2 regions of the Streptomyces sp. NPDC039462 genome follow, and region 2 is predicted to be linked to the other one. Evidence: predicted binding sites of a transcription regulator. Region 2 holds the regulator's gene; the other holds the start of a gene.
What was found. Region 2 encodes HrcA, which represses chaperone genes, less so after heat shock. Its sites were predicted from a motif close to TTNGCACTCNGNNNNNCNGAGTGCNAA; they were not measured.
Positions count from the first base shown of each region.

Region 1: groL (chaperonin GroEL) is a predicted target of HrcA. The motif match lies at 4,017-4,043, and genes of this name have one in related genera.

Region 1 is NZ_JBVKAO010000002.1:1,141,594-1,148,298, reverse strand. Features, by position in the region: gene ACZ7LU_RS15730 (RNA polymerase sigma factor) at 1-823, shown strand, start outside; gene ACZ7LU_RS15725 (THUMP-like domain-containing protein) at 820-2,070, opposite strand; gene ACZ7LU_RS15720 (polysaccharide deacetylase family protein) at 2,153-3,079, shown strand; gene groES (co-chaperone GroES) at 3,631-3,939, shown strand; gene groL (chaperonin GroEL) at 4,053-5,681, shown strand; gene ACZ7LU_RS15705 (SDR family NAD(P)-dependent oxidoreductase) at 5,854-6,627, opposite strand; gene ACZ7LU_RS15700 (MOSC domain-containing protein) at 6,637-6,705, opposite strand, start outside.
Region 2 is NZ_JBVKAO010000007.1:135,264-141,968, forward strand. Features, by position in the region: gene hemW (radical SAM family heme chaperone HemW) at 1-862, shown strand, start outside; gene ACZ7LU_RS31500 (DUF3097 domain-containing protein) at 879-1,697, opposite strand; gene ACZ7LU_RS31505 (MBL fold metallo-hydrolase) at 1,733-2,467, opposite strand; gene hrcA (heat-inducible transcriptional repressor HrcA) at 2,623-3,639, shown strand; gene dnaJ (molecular chaperone DnaJ) at 3,640-4,779, shown strand; gene ACZ7LU_RS31520 (nitronate monooxygenase) at 5,074-6,147, shown strand; gene ACZ7LU_RS31525 (16S rRNA (uracil(1498)-N(3))-methyltransferase) at 6,144-6,705, shown strand, end outside.

The sequences.
Region 1 (6,705 bases), on a different contig from region 2:
CCGCGCCGTGCTCGCCTCCGAGTCGACCGTGGCGCAGCGGATCGTGCGCGCCAAGCGCGCCCTCGCCGCCGGAGGCATCGACTTCGAGGTCCCCTACGGCCCGGACCGCGACGCCCGCCTCGGCTCGGTCCTCGAAGTCATCTACCTGATCTTCAACGAGGGGTACGCCGCCACGGCGGGGGACGACCTGCTGCGCCCCGCCCTGTGCGAGGACGCGCTGCGCCTCGCCCGGGTGCTCGCCGCCCTGATGCCCGACGAGTCCGAAGTGCACGGCCTGGCCGCGCTGTTGGAGCTGCAGGCCTCCCGCACGGCGGCGCGCACGGGCCCGTCAGGCGAGCCCGTGCTGCTCAAGGACCAGAACCGCACCCGCTGGAACCAGCTGCTGATCCGGCGCGGTTTCGCCGCGCTCGCGCGGGCGCAGAGCATGGCGGCCTCGCCCGCCGGGGGCCTCGGCCCGTACGCCCTCCAGGCCGCGATCGCCGCCTGCCACGCGCACGCGCACACGTACGAGGACACCGACTGGCAGCAGATCGCCGTCCTCTACGGCCTGCTCGCCGCCCGCGCCCCGTCCCCGGTGGTCGAGCTGAACCGGGCGGTCGCGGTCGCGATGGCCCAGGGCACGGAGGCCGGCCTGGTCCTGGTCGACGCGCTCGCCGCCGAGTCCGCGCTGCGCGACTACCACTTGCTGCCCAGCGTGCGCGGTGACCTGCTGGCGCGGCTCGGCCGGCGGGCGGAGGCCCGCGCGGAGTTCGAGCGGGCGGCGTCGCTGGCCAGGAACATGCGGGAACGCGAACTGCTGCTGGAGCGGGCGGCCGGCTGTTAGGGCTGTGTCCCCCGGGTGACCGGGTGGCCGATCAGCATGGTCGGGGCGCCCGCGACGCGGGTCAGGAAGACGGTCGCCGCGTTCTTCCCCTGCGGCTTCACCTTGCGCCGCAGCTCCTCCGGCTCGACGGCGGAGCCGCGCTTCTTGACGGTGAGGATGCCGACCCCGCGCTCCCGCAGCAGCGCCTTCAGCTTCTTCACGTTGAAGGGCAGCTGGTCGGTGATCTCGTACGCGGTGGCGTACGGGGTGTCGTGCCGGGCGTCGGAGGTGACGTACGCGATGGTCTCGTCGATGAGCCCGCCCCCGACCCGCGCGGCGACCTCGGCGACCAGGTGGGCGCGGATGACGGCGCCGTCCGGCTCGTACAGGTAACGCCCGACGGGACGCACCTCGGGGTCCGGCAGCATCTCGGCGAGCGAGGTCCACAGGGAGGCGCCGCCGGGCAGGAGCGTCGCGCGGTGCGAGGCGGGGGTGTCCGTGCCGAACCACAGCACGGCCTCCTTCACGTCGCCGCCGTCCGAGATCCACTCGGCGCCGGCCTCGGCGGGGATCGCCTCGTGCGGGATGCCGGGCGCGATCTTCAGCGCGGCGAGCGGGGCCTCGAGCGCGGCGCCGATCGCCCAGGACAGGGGTGGGGAGTAGGCCTCGGGGTCGAAGATCCGGCCGCGCCCGCCCCGCCGTGCCGGGTCGACGAAGACGGCGTCGTACGCGGAGGTGTCCACCTCGGTGACATCCGCCTCCCGGACCTCGATGAGGTCGGCGAGGCCGAGGGCGTCGGCGTTGGCACGGGCGACCGCGCAGGTCAGGGGGTCGCGGTCGACGGCGAGCACGGAGATCCCGGCCCGCGCGAGCGCGATGGCGTCGCCGCCGATGCCGCAGCAGAGGTCGGCGAGTGAACGGACGCCCAGGTCCCGGAAGCCCGTGGCGCGGTGGGCGGCGACGGAGGCGCGCGTGGACTGCTCGACGCCGTTCGGCGTGAAGAACATCCGGGCCGCGTCCTCGGCCCCGAACTTCGCTTCGGCCCGGCGGCGCAGCCGGGCCTGCGCGATGGCGGCGGAGACCAGGAGCGCCGGGTGCGTGCGGCGCAGCCGGGTGGCGGCGGCGAGCTCCTGCGCGGGCTCGACGTCCCGCACCTCGTCGAGCAGGGCCAGGCCCTCGTCGGTGCGCAGGGCGGCGAAGGCGGCGAGGGGGTCGCCGAGGTCGGTCTCGTGGCCGCTCGGCGTGTTCGGGTCGTTCACCTGCCCCATTGTGGGCCAGTCGGTGGATGGTGGTCGGCCGGTGGCGGTGTCGGGCCCGCGCCACGGCCTTGAACTGCGAGGATCCGGCGCCATGCAACTAGTACGACAAAAGGAAGAATCCGCCAGAAGACGGAAGAATCAGGTGCGTGTCCTGGTGGCCGCCCTGTCCGTCGCGGCGATCGCCTCGGGCTGCGTCTCCGGGGACGACTCCGACGGCGTGAGACCCGCCCACGGCCAGCAGCCGCTCAACGCCCCACCCGCCCGCGCCCTCGACGCCTACGCAAGGAAACTCGCCGCGGTCCAGGTGGCACGGGCCGCGGCGGCCAAGCGCTGGGGCCTGGCGAAGACCCCGCTCGCGGCACCCGCGCCACCCCGGACCAAGCCGCGGCTCACCACCCGCAAGGGCTTCGAGGTCAAGGGACACAAGGGCCTGCCGCCGGTCTTCACGACCATCCCCACCAAGAAGAAGGTCGTCTTCCTGACCATCGACGACGGCGCCGAGAAGGACCCTGCGCTCCTGAGGATGATGAGCGACCTGCGGATCCCGTACACCGCGTTCCTCAGCGACTACCTCGTCAAGGAGGACTACGCCTACTTCAAGAAGATGCAGTCCCGCGGCGTCGTCCTGAACAACCACACCCTCAACCACCCCTACATGCCCGGACTTTCGTACGAGGGTCAGCGCCGCGAGATCTGCGGCATGCAGGACACCATCCAGAAGCGCTACGGCAAACGCCCCAAGCTCTTCCGTCCGCCGTACGGCAACTACAACGAGGACACCCTGCGCGCCGCCAAGGCCTGCGGGATCAAGGCGGTGCCCCTCTGGGCGTCGGAGGCCTTCGCCGACCGCATGGAGTGGCGCGAGTGGGACAAGGACCTGCACCCCGGCGACATCATCCTCACGCATTTCCGGGGGCGTGAGGACTGGAAGGGAACCATGCCCGACATGGTCCGCCGGGTCATGAAGACCGTCACCGCCAAGGGGTACGCGGTGGCCAGGCTGGAGGACTACCTGTGACCCCGCGGGCGCGAGCGCACCGCCGCATCCTCGCCGCGGCCCTCCTGTGCGGAGCACTCGCGCCCGCACTGCTCACGGGCTGCGCGGACTCGGTGGACCCGATCGAGCGCCTGGGCAGAAAGGCAGCCCAGAAACTGCCACTCAAGCCTGGAGCCACGGTCGCCCCGAGCGCACCGCACCGCTGTGGGCAGGCGTCCCGCTGGGGGTCCCCCCAGGCCCTTGAGGCACTGGGGGAGGGACGGGTGGGCACAGCCCCCGGTGCCGAGCACGAGGAACCAAGGCGCCCCCCTGTCGCCGACAGGGAACCCCGGACGACCCGAACCCGTTGCCCCGAAGGGGTGCCCGAACCCCCAATCCGCTAAAGCCCGGCGCAGCCGATTGGCACTCCGCTTGACCGAGTGCTAACCCGCGTCCTAGTCTCGCTTCTGGCACTCCCCACTGGAGAGTGCCAACAGCGACGGGCAGGTCCGGCACCCGCGACGACGGATCCACCTGGTCGCCACACCTCAGACTCTTAACCCCGTGAGATCTCCGAAGGGGGAGACCGGATCGTGACGACCGCCAGCTCCAAGGTTGCCATCAAGCCGCTTGAGGACCGCATTGTGGTCCAGCCGCTCGACGCCGAGCAGACCACGGCCTCCGGCCTGGTCATTCCGGACACCGCGAAGGAGAAGCCCCAGGAGGGTGCTGTCCTCGCCGTGGGCCCGGGCCGCTTCGAGAACGGCGAGCGCCTGCCGCTCGACGTGAAGGTCGGCGATGTCGTGCTGTACAGCAAGTACGGCGGCACCGAGGTGAAGTACAACGGTGACGAGTACCTCGTCCTCTCGGCCCGCGACGTGCTCGCGATCGTCGAGAAGTAGTTCACCCAGCAGATTTGCTTTCCGAGCTGCGCCCCTGGTCACCCCGCTGATTGCCGGGCGGCGAGGGGCGTAGTTCGTTACAACCGAGTTTTCGAGAGGGCTGAATCGCTCCCATGGCGAAGATCCTGAAGTTCGACGAGGACGCCCGTCGCGCCCTTGAGCGCGGCGTCAACAAGCTTGCCGACACGGTCAAGGTGACGATCGGCCCCCGCGGCCGCAACGTCGTCATCGACAAGAAGTTCGGCGCCCCGACCATCACCAACGACGGCGTCACCATCGCCCGCGAGGTAGAGGTCGACGACCCGTACGAGAACCTCGGCGCCCAGCTGGTGAAGGAGGTGGCGACCAAGACCAACGACATCGCGGGTGACGGCACCACCACCGCCACCGTGCTCGCCCAGGCCCTCGTCAAGGAAGGTCTGCGCAACGTCGCCGCCGGCGCCTCCCCGGCCGCCCTGAAGAAGGGCATCGACGCCGCCGTCGCGGCCGTCTCCGAGGAGCTCCTCGCCACCGCCCGCCCGATCGACGACAAGGCCGACATCGCGGCCGTCGCCGGTCTGTCGGCCCAGGACCCGCAGGTCGGCGAGCTCATCGCCGAGGCGATGGACAAGGTCGGCAAGGACGGTGTCATCACCGTCGAGGAGTCCAACACCTTCGGCCTGGAGCTCGACTTCACCGAGGGCATGGCCTTCGACAAGGGCTACCTGTCGCCGTACATGGTGTCCGACCAGGAGCGTATGGAGGCCGTCCTCGACGACCCGTACATCCTGATCCACCAGGGCAAGATCTCGTCGATCCAGGACCTCCTGCCGCTGCTCGAGAAGGTCATCCAGGCCAACTCCTCGAAGCCGCTCCTGATCATCGCCGAGGACGTCGAGGGCGAGGCCCTGTCGACCCTGGTCGTGAACAAGATCCGCGGCACCTTCAACGCCGTCGCGGTGAAGGCCCCCGGCTTCGGCGACCGCCGCAAGGCGATGCTCGGCGACATGGCCACCCTCACCGGTGCCACCGTCATCGCCGAGGAGGTCGGCCTCAAGCTCGACCAGGTCGGCCTCGACGTGCTCGGCACCGCCCGCCGCGTCACCATCACCAAGGACGACACCACGATCGTCGACGGCGGCGGCAACAAGGCCGACGCCGACGCCCGCGTCGCCCAGATCAAGGCCGAGATCGAGGCCACGGACTCCGACTGGGACCGCGAGAAGCTCCAGGAGCGCCTCGCGAAGCTGGCCGGCGGCGTGTGCGTCATCAAGGTCGGCGCCGCCACCGAGGTGGAGCTGAAGGAGAAGAAGCACCGTCTGGAGGACGCCATCTCCGCGACCCGCGCCGCGGTCGAGGAGGGCATCGTCTCCGGTGGTGGCTCGGCTCTGGTGCACGCCGTCAAGGTCCTCGAGGGCAACCTCGGCAAGGAGGGCGACGAGGCCACCGGTGTCGCCGTCGTCCGCCGCGCCGCCGTCGAGCCGCTGCGCTGGATCGCCGAGAACGCCGGCCTCGAGGGCTACGTCATCACCTCGAAGGTCGCCGAGCTCGAGAAGGGCTTCGGCTTCAACGCCGCGACCGGTGAGTACGGCGACCTGGTCAAGGCCGGCGTCATCGACCCGGTCAAGGTCACCCGCTCCGCCCTGGAGAACGCCGCGTCGATCGCCTCCCTGCTCCTCACGACCGAGACCCTGGTCGTCGAGAAGCCGGCCGAGGAAGAGGCCGACGCCGGTCACAGCCACGGTCACGGCCACTCGCACTGACCGCTGCGCCCGCTTGAACGGTGACTGAGGCCCGGCTTCCCTTACGGGGAGCCGGGCCTCAGTCCTTTCCGGCTTCGCGTCTGCCTGGTTGCGCTTACGTGGCCGGGTGCGGGCCGTGGTCCGTCCTCGCGCAGTTCCCCGCGCCCCTTACGGGGCGCCCCCGCCCCCGGAGCTACTGCGGCCCGTACTTGCGGCCCGTCCGCGACGTGACCCCGCCCAGCAGATTCCGCGGCGTCACCTTCACCACCCCCATCAGCGCCTTGTACCGCGGGTCGGGGACGGACAGTGTCTTGCCGCGGGCGAGGTCGGCCAGAGCGACCGCGACCAGCTTGTCCGCGTCGAGCCACATCCAGTTGGGGATGTTCGACGTACCCATCCCGGCACGCTGGTGGAACTCCGTGCGTACGAAGCCGGGGCAGAGCGCCATCAGCCGCACCCCGGACCCGGCCAAGTCCTTCGCCGCGCCCTGCGTGAACTGCACGACCCACGCCTTGGACGCGCCGTACGTCCCGCGCGGCACGAACGCCGCCACCGACGCCACGTTCACGACACCGCCGCGGCCGCGGTCCCGCATCGACGCCGTCGCCGCCGACGTCAGCCGGAGCACCGCCTCGCAGTGCACCTTGAGCATCGTCAGCTCGTCCTCGAGCGACACCTCCAGATAGCGGCCCTTGTTGCCGAACCCCGCGTTGTTGATCAGCAGGTCGACCGCGTCCCTCCGGTTCGACAGCCGCTGCTCGACCGCCTCGATGCCCGCGTCCGTCGCGAGGTCGGCGGTGAGCACCTCCGCCTCGATGCCGTGCCGGTCGTGCAGCTCGGTCGCCTGTTCGCGCAGCCGCTTGGTGTCGCGAGCCACCAGCACGAGGTTGTGCCCGTCACCCGCGAGGCGCCGCGCGAAGGCGGCGCCGATGCCGGCGGTAGATCCCGTAATCAGAGCCGTAGTCATGGCCCAAGGCTAGTGAGATCCCGTGACCGCGTGCTGCGCCACGTACTTGCGCGCGCGTGCGGCCGTCTCCGGGTGCAG
Region 2 (6,705 bases):
CGACGCCGAGATCACGACCGAGGCCAATCCGGAGTCCGTCGACGCGGCGTATCTGAGCGAGCTGCGGGAGGGCGGGTTCAACCGGGTCTCCTTCGGCATGCAGAGCGCGAAGCAGCACGTCCTGAAGGTGCTCGACCGTACGCATACGCCCGGGCGGCCCGAGGCATGCGTCGCCGAGGCGCGGGCGGCCGGGTTCGACCACGTGAACCTGGACCTGATCTACGGCACCCCGGGCGAGACCGACGACGACTGGCGGGCCTCGCTCGACGCGGCGATCGGGGCCGGTCCCGACCACGTGAGCGCCTACGCGCTGATCGTGGAGGAGGGCACGCAGCTGGCTCGGCGGATCCGGCGCGGGGAGGTGCCGATGACCGACGACGACGTCCACGCGGACCGGTACCTCATCGCCGACGAGGTGCTGGGCGGCGCGGGCTTCGACTGGTACGAGGTGTCCAACTGGGCGACGTCCGAGGCCGGGCGGTGCCTGCACAACGAGCTGTACTGGCGCGGGGCCGACTGGTGGGGCGCCGGGCCGGGCGCGCACAGCCACGTGGGGGGCGTGCGGTGGTGGAACGTCAAGCATCCCGGGGCGTACGCGGGGGCGCTGGCGGGCGGGGGCTCGCCCGGGGCCGGGCGTGAGGTGCTCTCCGCCGAGGACCGGCGGGTGGAGCGGATCTTGCTGGAGCTGCGGCTGCGGGAGGGATGTCCGTTGTCGCTGCTGAGGGAGGCCGGGCTGGCCGCCTCCCGGCGGGCGCTGACGGACGGGCTGCTCGAGGCCGAGCCCTATGCCGCCGGGCGGGCCGTGCTGACGCTTCGGGGACGGTTGCTGGCCGACGCGGTGGTGCGGGACCTGGTCGACTAGCTCCCGCACCACCGCGTCACGGCAAGGTGACGAAGTCGATCAGTTCTTCCACCCGGCCCAGGAGCGGGGGCTCCAGGTCCTTGTAGGAGTGGACCGAGTTCAGGATGCGCTGCCAGGCCGCGCCGGTGTTCTCCGGCCAGCCCAGGGCTCTGCACACACCCGTCTTCCAGTCCTGGCCGCGTGGCACGCGGGGCCAGCCGGGGATGCCGACGGAGGCGGGTTTCACCGCTTCCCACACGTCGATGTAGGGGTGGCCGACCACCAGGGCGTGGGCGCTGGTGACCTCCGCAGCGATGCGGGACTCCTTGGAGCCGGGGACCAGGTGGTCGACGAGGATGCCGAGGCGGGCGTCGGGGCCGGGGGCGAACTCGGCGACGATCGCGGGCAGGTCGTCGATGCCTTCCAGGTACTCGACCACGACGCCCTCGATGCGGAGGTCGTCGCCCCAGACGCGTTCGACGAGCTCGGCGTCGTGACGGCCCTCCACGTAGATACGTCCCGCGCGGGCGACCCGGGCCCGCGCCCCGGGGACGGCCACCGAACCGGAGGCGGTGCGGGAGGGACGTACAGGAGCAGAAGCCCGCGTGGGCCGGACCAGGGTGACCGGGCGGCCGTCCAGGAGGAACCCGCGGGGCTCCATCGGGAACACGCGCTGCTTGCCGAAGCGGTCCTCCAGCGTCACCGTCGGGCCCTGCGCCGTCTTCTCGCAGCGGATCACCGCCCCGCAGAAACCGGTGCTCAGCTCCTCGACCACGAGGCCGGCGTCCGCCGCCACCTCCGGTACGGGCTTCGGCTTCTTCCAAGGGGGCGTGAGGTCGGCGGAGTACTGGCGCATTCCGGTGACGATAGGAAGAGCGGAAGGCGTTGCGGTCACGACACGCCGAAGCGGGCTGCCAGTGTGGCGCGTTGCGCGCGGACAAATGCCGCATTCACCGTGGCGCCGTGTCCGGGGACGTACAGCGCGTCCTCGCCGCCCAGGTCGAGGAGGCGGTCCAGCGCCGCAGGCCACCGCTTCGGCACCGCGTCCGGGCCCGCCTGCGGTTCGCCCGACTCCTCGACGAGGTCGCCGCAGAAGACGATCTCCGGTGCGCCGTCGCTGCCGGGGACGAGGACCGCGAGGTCGTGGCCCGAGTGGCCGGGGCCGATGTTCGCGAGCAGCACCTGGAGGCCGCCCAGGTCGAGCGTCCACTCCCCGCACACCAGGTGGTGCGGGTGGACCAGCAGGTCGGCCGCCTCCGCCGCCGCGTCCGCGTCCAGGCCGTGGCGTACCGCGTCCTCGCGCAGTTCCTCGTGGCCCTTGGTGAAGACCGTCTCGATGCCCACCGCCCCGTACACCTCCACGCCCGCGAAGGCGGCCGCGCCGAGGACGTGGTCGAAGTGCGGGTGGGTCAGCGCGAGATGGGTGACCCGGCGGCCCCCGCCGAGGATTTGCCGGGCCTGAGTCCGCAGGGCCGCGCCCTCCGCGAGGCTCGACCCGGCCTCGATCATGAGGGCCGCGTCGTCCCCGACGACCAGCCCCGCCGTACAGTCCCAGCGGGGCAGGCGGCGCCGCCCCACGCGCGGTGCGAGCCGCTCCCAGCCCGCCGCTTCCCATGCCGGCGTCACGTTCATACGGTGACGCTATCCGCACGCGCGGTGTTCGGCAGCCGCTGTCTTGCCGGGGCCGTACCCGACGGCCGTACACTGACCCTTTGAAAGGCTGGCACTCGCCCGCGGTGAGTGCCAGGCGGGGCTCACAGAGACAGCTGGAGGTGTGCGCGATGCTCAGTGAACGCAGGCTCGAAGTGCTGCGCGCCATCGTCCATGACTATGTGGGGACGGAGGAGCCCGTCGGCTCGAAGGCGCTCACCGAGCGGCACCGTCTGGGGGTCTCCCCGGCCACCGTCCGCAATGACATGGCGGCGCTGGAGGAGGAAGGGTTCATCGCCCAGCCCCACACCAGCGCGGGGCGCATCCCGACGGACAAGGGGTACCGCCTCTTCGTCGACAAGCTCGCCGGCGTCAAGCCGATGACCGCGCCCGAGCGTCGCGCCATCCAGAACTTCCTCGACGGCGCCGTGGATCTCGACGACGTCGTGGGGCGTACGGTGCGGCTGCTCGCGCAGCTGACCCGGCAGGTCGCCGTCGTGCAGTACCCGTCGCTCACCAGGTCGACGGTGCGGCATGTGGAACTTCTCTCGCTCGCTCCGGCCCGGCTGATGCTCGTACTGATCACCGACACGGGACGGGTCGAGCAGCGCATGATCGACTGCCCGGCGCCGTTCGGCGAGAGTGCGCTCGCGGACCTGCGGGCCAGGCTGAACAGCAGGGTCGCGGGGCGCCGGTTCGCGGATGTGCCACAGTTGGTGCAGGACCTGCCCGAGGCCTTCGAGACCGAGGACCGCGGCACGGTCGCGACGGTCCTCTCCACCCTCCTCGAAACGCTCGTGGAGGAGACCGAAGAACGGCTGATGATCGGCGGCACCGCCAATCTCACCCGCTTCGGACATGACTTTCCCCTCACCATCCGGCCCGTTCTCGAAGCCCTTGAGGAGCAGGTCGTGCTCCTCAAGTTGCTTGGTGAGGTGCAGGATTCGGGCATGGCCGTACGGATCGGTCACGAGAACGCCCATGAGGGGCTCAGCTCCACGTCCGTGGTCTCGGTCGGCTACGGTTCGGGAAGCGAGGCAGTCGCCAAACTCGGCGTGGTCGGACCGACCCGCATGGACTATCCGGGAACGATGGGAGCAGTACGCGCAGTGGCACGTTACGTCGGACAGATCCTGGCGGAGTCGTAAGTGGCCACGGACTACTACGCCGTACTCGGCGTGCGCCGCGACGCTTCCCAGGACGAGATCAAGAAGGCCTTCCGGAGGCTGGCGCGTGAGCTTCACCCGGATGTGAATCCGGATCCGAAGACTCAGGAGCGCTTCAAGGAGATCAACGCCGCGTACGAGGTGTTGTCGGACCCGCAGAAGAAGCAGGTCTACGACCTCGGCGGTGACCCCCTGTCCCAGTCGGGCGGCGGCGGAGGCGCGGGTGGCTTCGGCGCCGGCGGCTTCGGCAACTTCTCCGACATCATGGACGCGTTCTTCGGGACGGCGTCGCAGCGCGGCCCGCGCTCGCGCACGCGTCGCGGCCAGGACGCCATGATCCGTCTGGAGATCGACCTCGAAGAGGCCGCCTTCGGGACCACCAAGGACATTCAGGTCGACACGGCTGTCGTCTGTACGACCTGCAGCGGCGAGGGTGCCGCGCCGGGGACGTCCGCCCAGACCTGTGACATGTGCCGCGGCCGCGGCGAGGTGTCGCAGGTCACGCGGTCCTTCCTCGGGCAGGTCATGACGTCGCGGCCGTGCCCGCAGTGCCAGGGCTTCGGCACCGTCGTGCCGACGCCGTGTCCCGAGTGCGCGGGCGACGGGCGGATCCGCTCGCGCCGGACCCTGACGGTCAAGATCCCGGCCGGTGTCGACAACGGCACGCGGATCCAGCTCGCGGGCGAGGGCGAGGTCGGCCCCGGCGGCGGCCCCGCCGGTGACCTCTACGTCGAGATCCACGAGCTGCCGCACGCCGTCTTCCAGCGGCGCGGCGACGATCTGCACTGCACGGTGACGATCCCGATGACCGCGGCGTCGCTCGGCACGAAGGTGCCGCTGGAGACGCTGGACGGCCTGGAGGAGATCGACATCCGGCCCGGCACGCAGTCCGGCCAGTCGGTACCACTGCACGGGCGCGGCATCACGCACCTGCGCGGCGGCGGACGCGGCGACCTCATCGTGCACGTCGAGGTCCTCACGCCGACGAAGCTCGACCCCGAGCAGGAGCGGCTGCTGCGCGAGCTGGCGCAGCTGCGCGGGGAGGAGCGGCCCACGGGGCAGTTCCAGCCGGGGCAGCAGGGGTTGTTCTCCCGCCTCAAGGATGCGTTCAACGGGCGGTAGCGCCTTGAGCGGTTCTCCGGTGCCCCCGGGGCGGGATCTTCCCGTGCCGGGGGCTCTGTCGTTCGCCTGCGGGGCGGTGGGGGCTGGGCGCGCAGTTCCCCGCGCCCCTTGAAGGCCCGTTCCGGGCCCCTTCAAGGGCGCGGGGCGGTTGTCTTTAGGGGCGCGGGGAACTGCGCGAGCAACCCGGGACGGCCCGCAGTCGCCGACGGCGGTCGATGGGGCAGACGAGGCGGCGCACACCCGGCGCGGGGCACGCGATTCGGCGCGACCGAAGGACCGTGGCACGATGCGTGCATGTCCTCCGCACTGACCGCTCTCTGCCGCCATCCGATCGTGCAGGCCCCCATGGCGGGCGGCGCCTCCGGGCCGCAGCTGGCCGCGGCCGTCGCCGAGGCCGGCGGGCTCGGGTTCCTCGCCGCCGGGTACAAGACGGCCGACGGGATGTACCAGGAGATCAAACAGTTGCGGGGGCTGACCTCGCAACCCTTCGGCGTCAACCTCTTCATGCCGCAGCCCGACACCGCGGACCCCGCGGCCGTCGAGGTCTACCGCAGCCAGCTCGCCGGCGAGGCCACCTGGTACGAGACGGAGCTCGGCGACCCGGACAGCGGGCGGGACGACGGGTACGACGCCAAGCTCGCGATCCTCCTCGACGACCCGGTGCCGGTGGTCTCCTTCACCTTCGGGTGCCCCACCCGCGACGTCCTCGACGCCTTCGCGCGCGTCGGCACCCTGACCGTCGTCACCGTCACCACGCCGGAGGAGGCCCAGACCGCGCAGTGGGCCGGCGCCGACGCCGTGTGCGTGCAGGGCATCGAGGCGGGCGGACATCAGGGCACGCACAAGGACAACCCCGAGGCCGACGGCTCCGGGATCGGGCTGCTCTCCCTCATCACCCAGGTCCGCGAGACCGCGCAGATCCCGATCGTCGCGGCCGGCGGGCTGATGCGCGGCGCGCAGATCGCCGCGGTGCTCGCGGCGGGCGCGGACGCGGCGCAGCTCGGCACGGCGTTCCTCGTCACCCCCGAGTCGGGCGCCAACGCCCTGCACAAGCAGGCCATGACCAACCCGCTGTTCGTACGGACCGAGCTGACCCGGGCGTTCTCCGGGCGCCCCGCGCGCGGCCTCGTCAACCGCTTCATGCGCGAGCACGGCCCGTACGCCCCCGCCGCCTACCCGCAGGTCCACCACCTCACCAGCGGTCTGCGCAAGGCCGCGGCGAAGGCCGGTGACGCGCAGGCCATGGCGCTCTGGGCCGGACAGGGCCACCGGCTCGCCCGGGAGCTGCCCGCCGGGCAGCTCGTGGAGGTCCTCGCCGCCGAACTGGCCGAGGCCAGGGCCTCGTCGACGGCGGAGGGCGCCGCGTGACCGCCCCCGTCTTCGTCGTCGAGGACCTCACCGCGGGCGCCGACGGGCGGTACGTACTGGACGGCCCGGAGGGGCGGCACGCCGTCTCCGTGAAGCGGCTGCACGCCGGTGAGGACGTCGTCCTGACCGACGGCGCCGGGCGGTGGGCGCAGTGCGTGGTCCTCGACACCGAGGGCAAGGACCGGCTCGTCGTGCGGATGGACTCCGTGGCCGAGGAGCCCGAGGAGTCGCCCCGCATCACCGTCGTGCAGGCGCTGCCCAAGGGCGACCGCGGCGAGCTGGCCGTGGAGACCATGACCGAGACCGGCGTCGACGCCGTCGTGCCGTGGACCGCGTCCCGCTGCATCACCCAGTGGAAGGGCGACCGCGGCCTCAAGGCCCTCGCCAAGTGGCGGGCCACCGCACGCGAGGCGGGCAAGCAGTCGCGCCGGGTCCGCTTCCCCGAGGTCGCCGACGCCGCGTCGACCAAGCAGGTCGCGGCGCTCCTCGCCGGCGCCGACCTCGCGGCCGTCCTGCACGAGGAGGGCAGCGAACCGCTGGCCACGGCGGAGCTCCCGA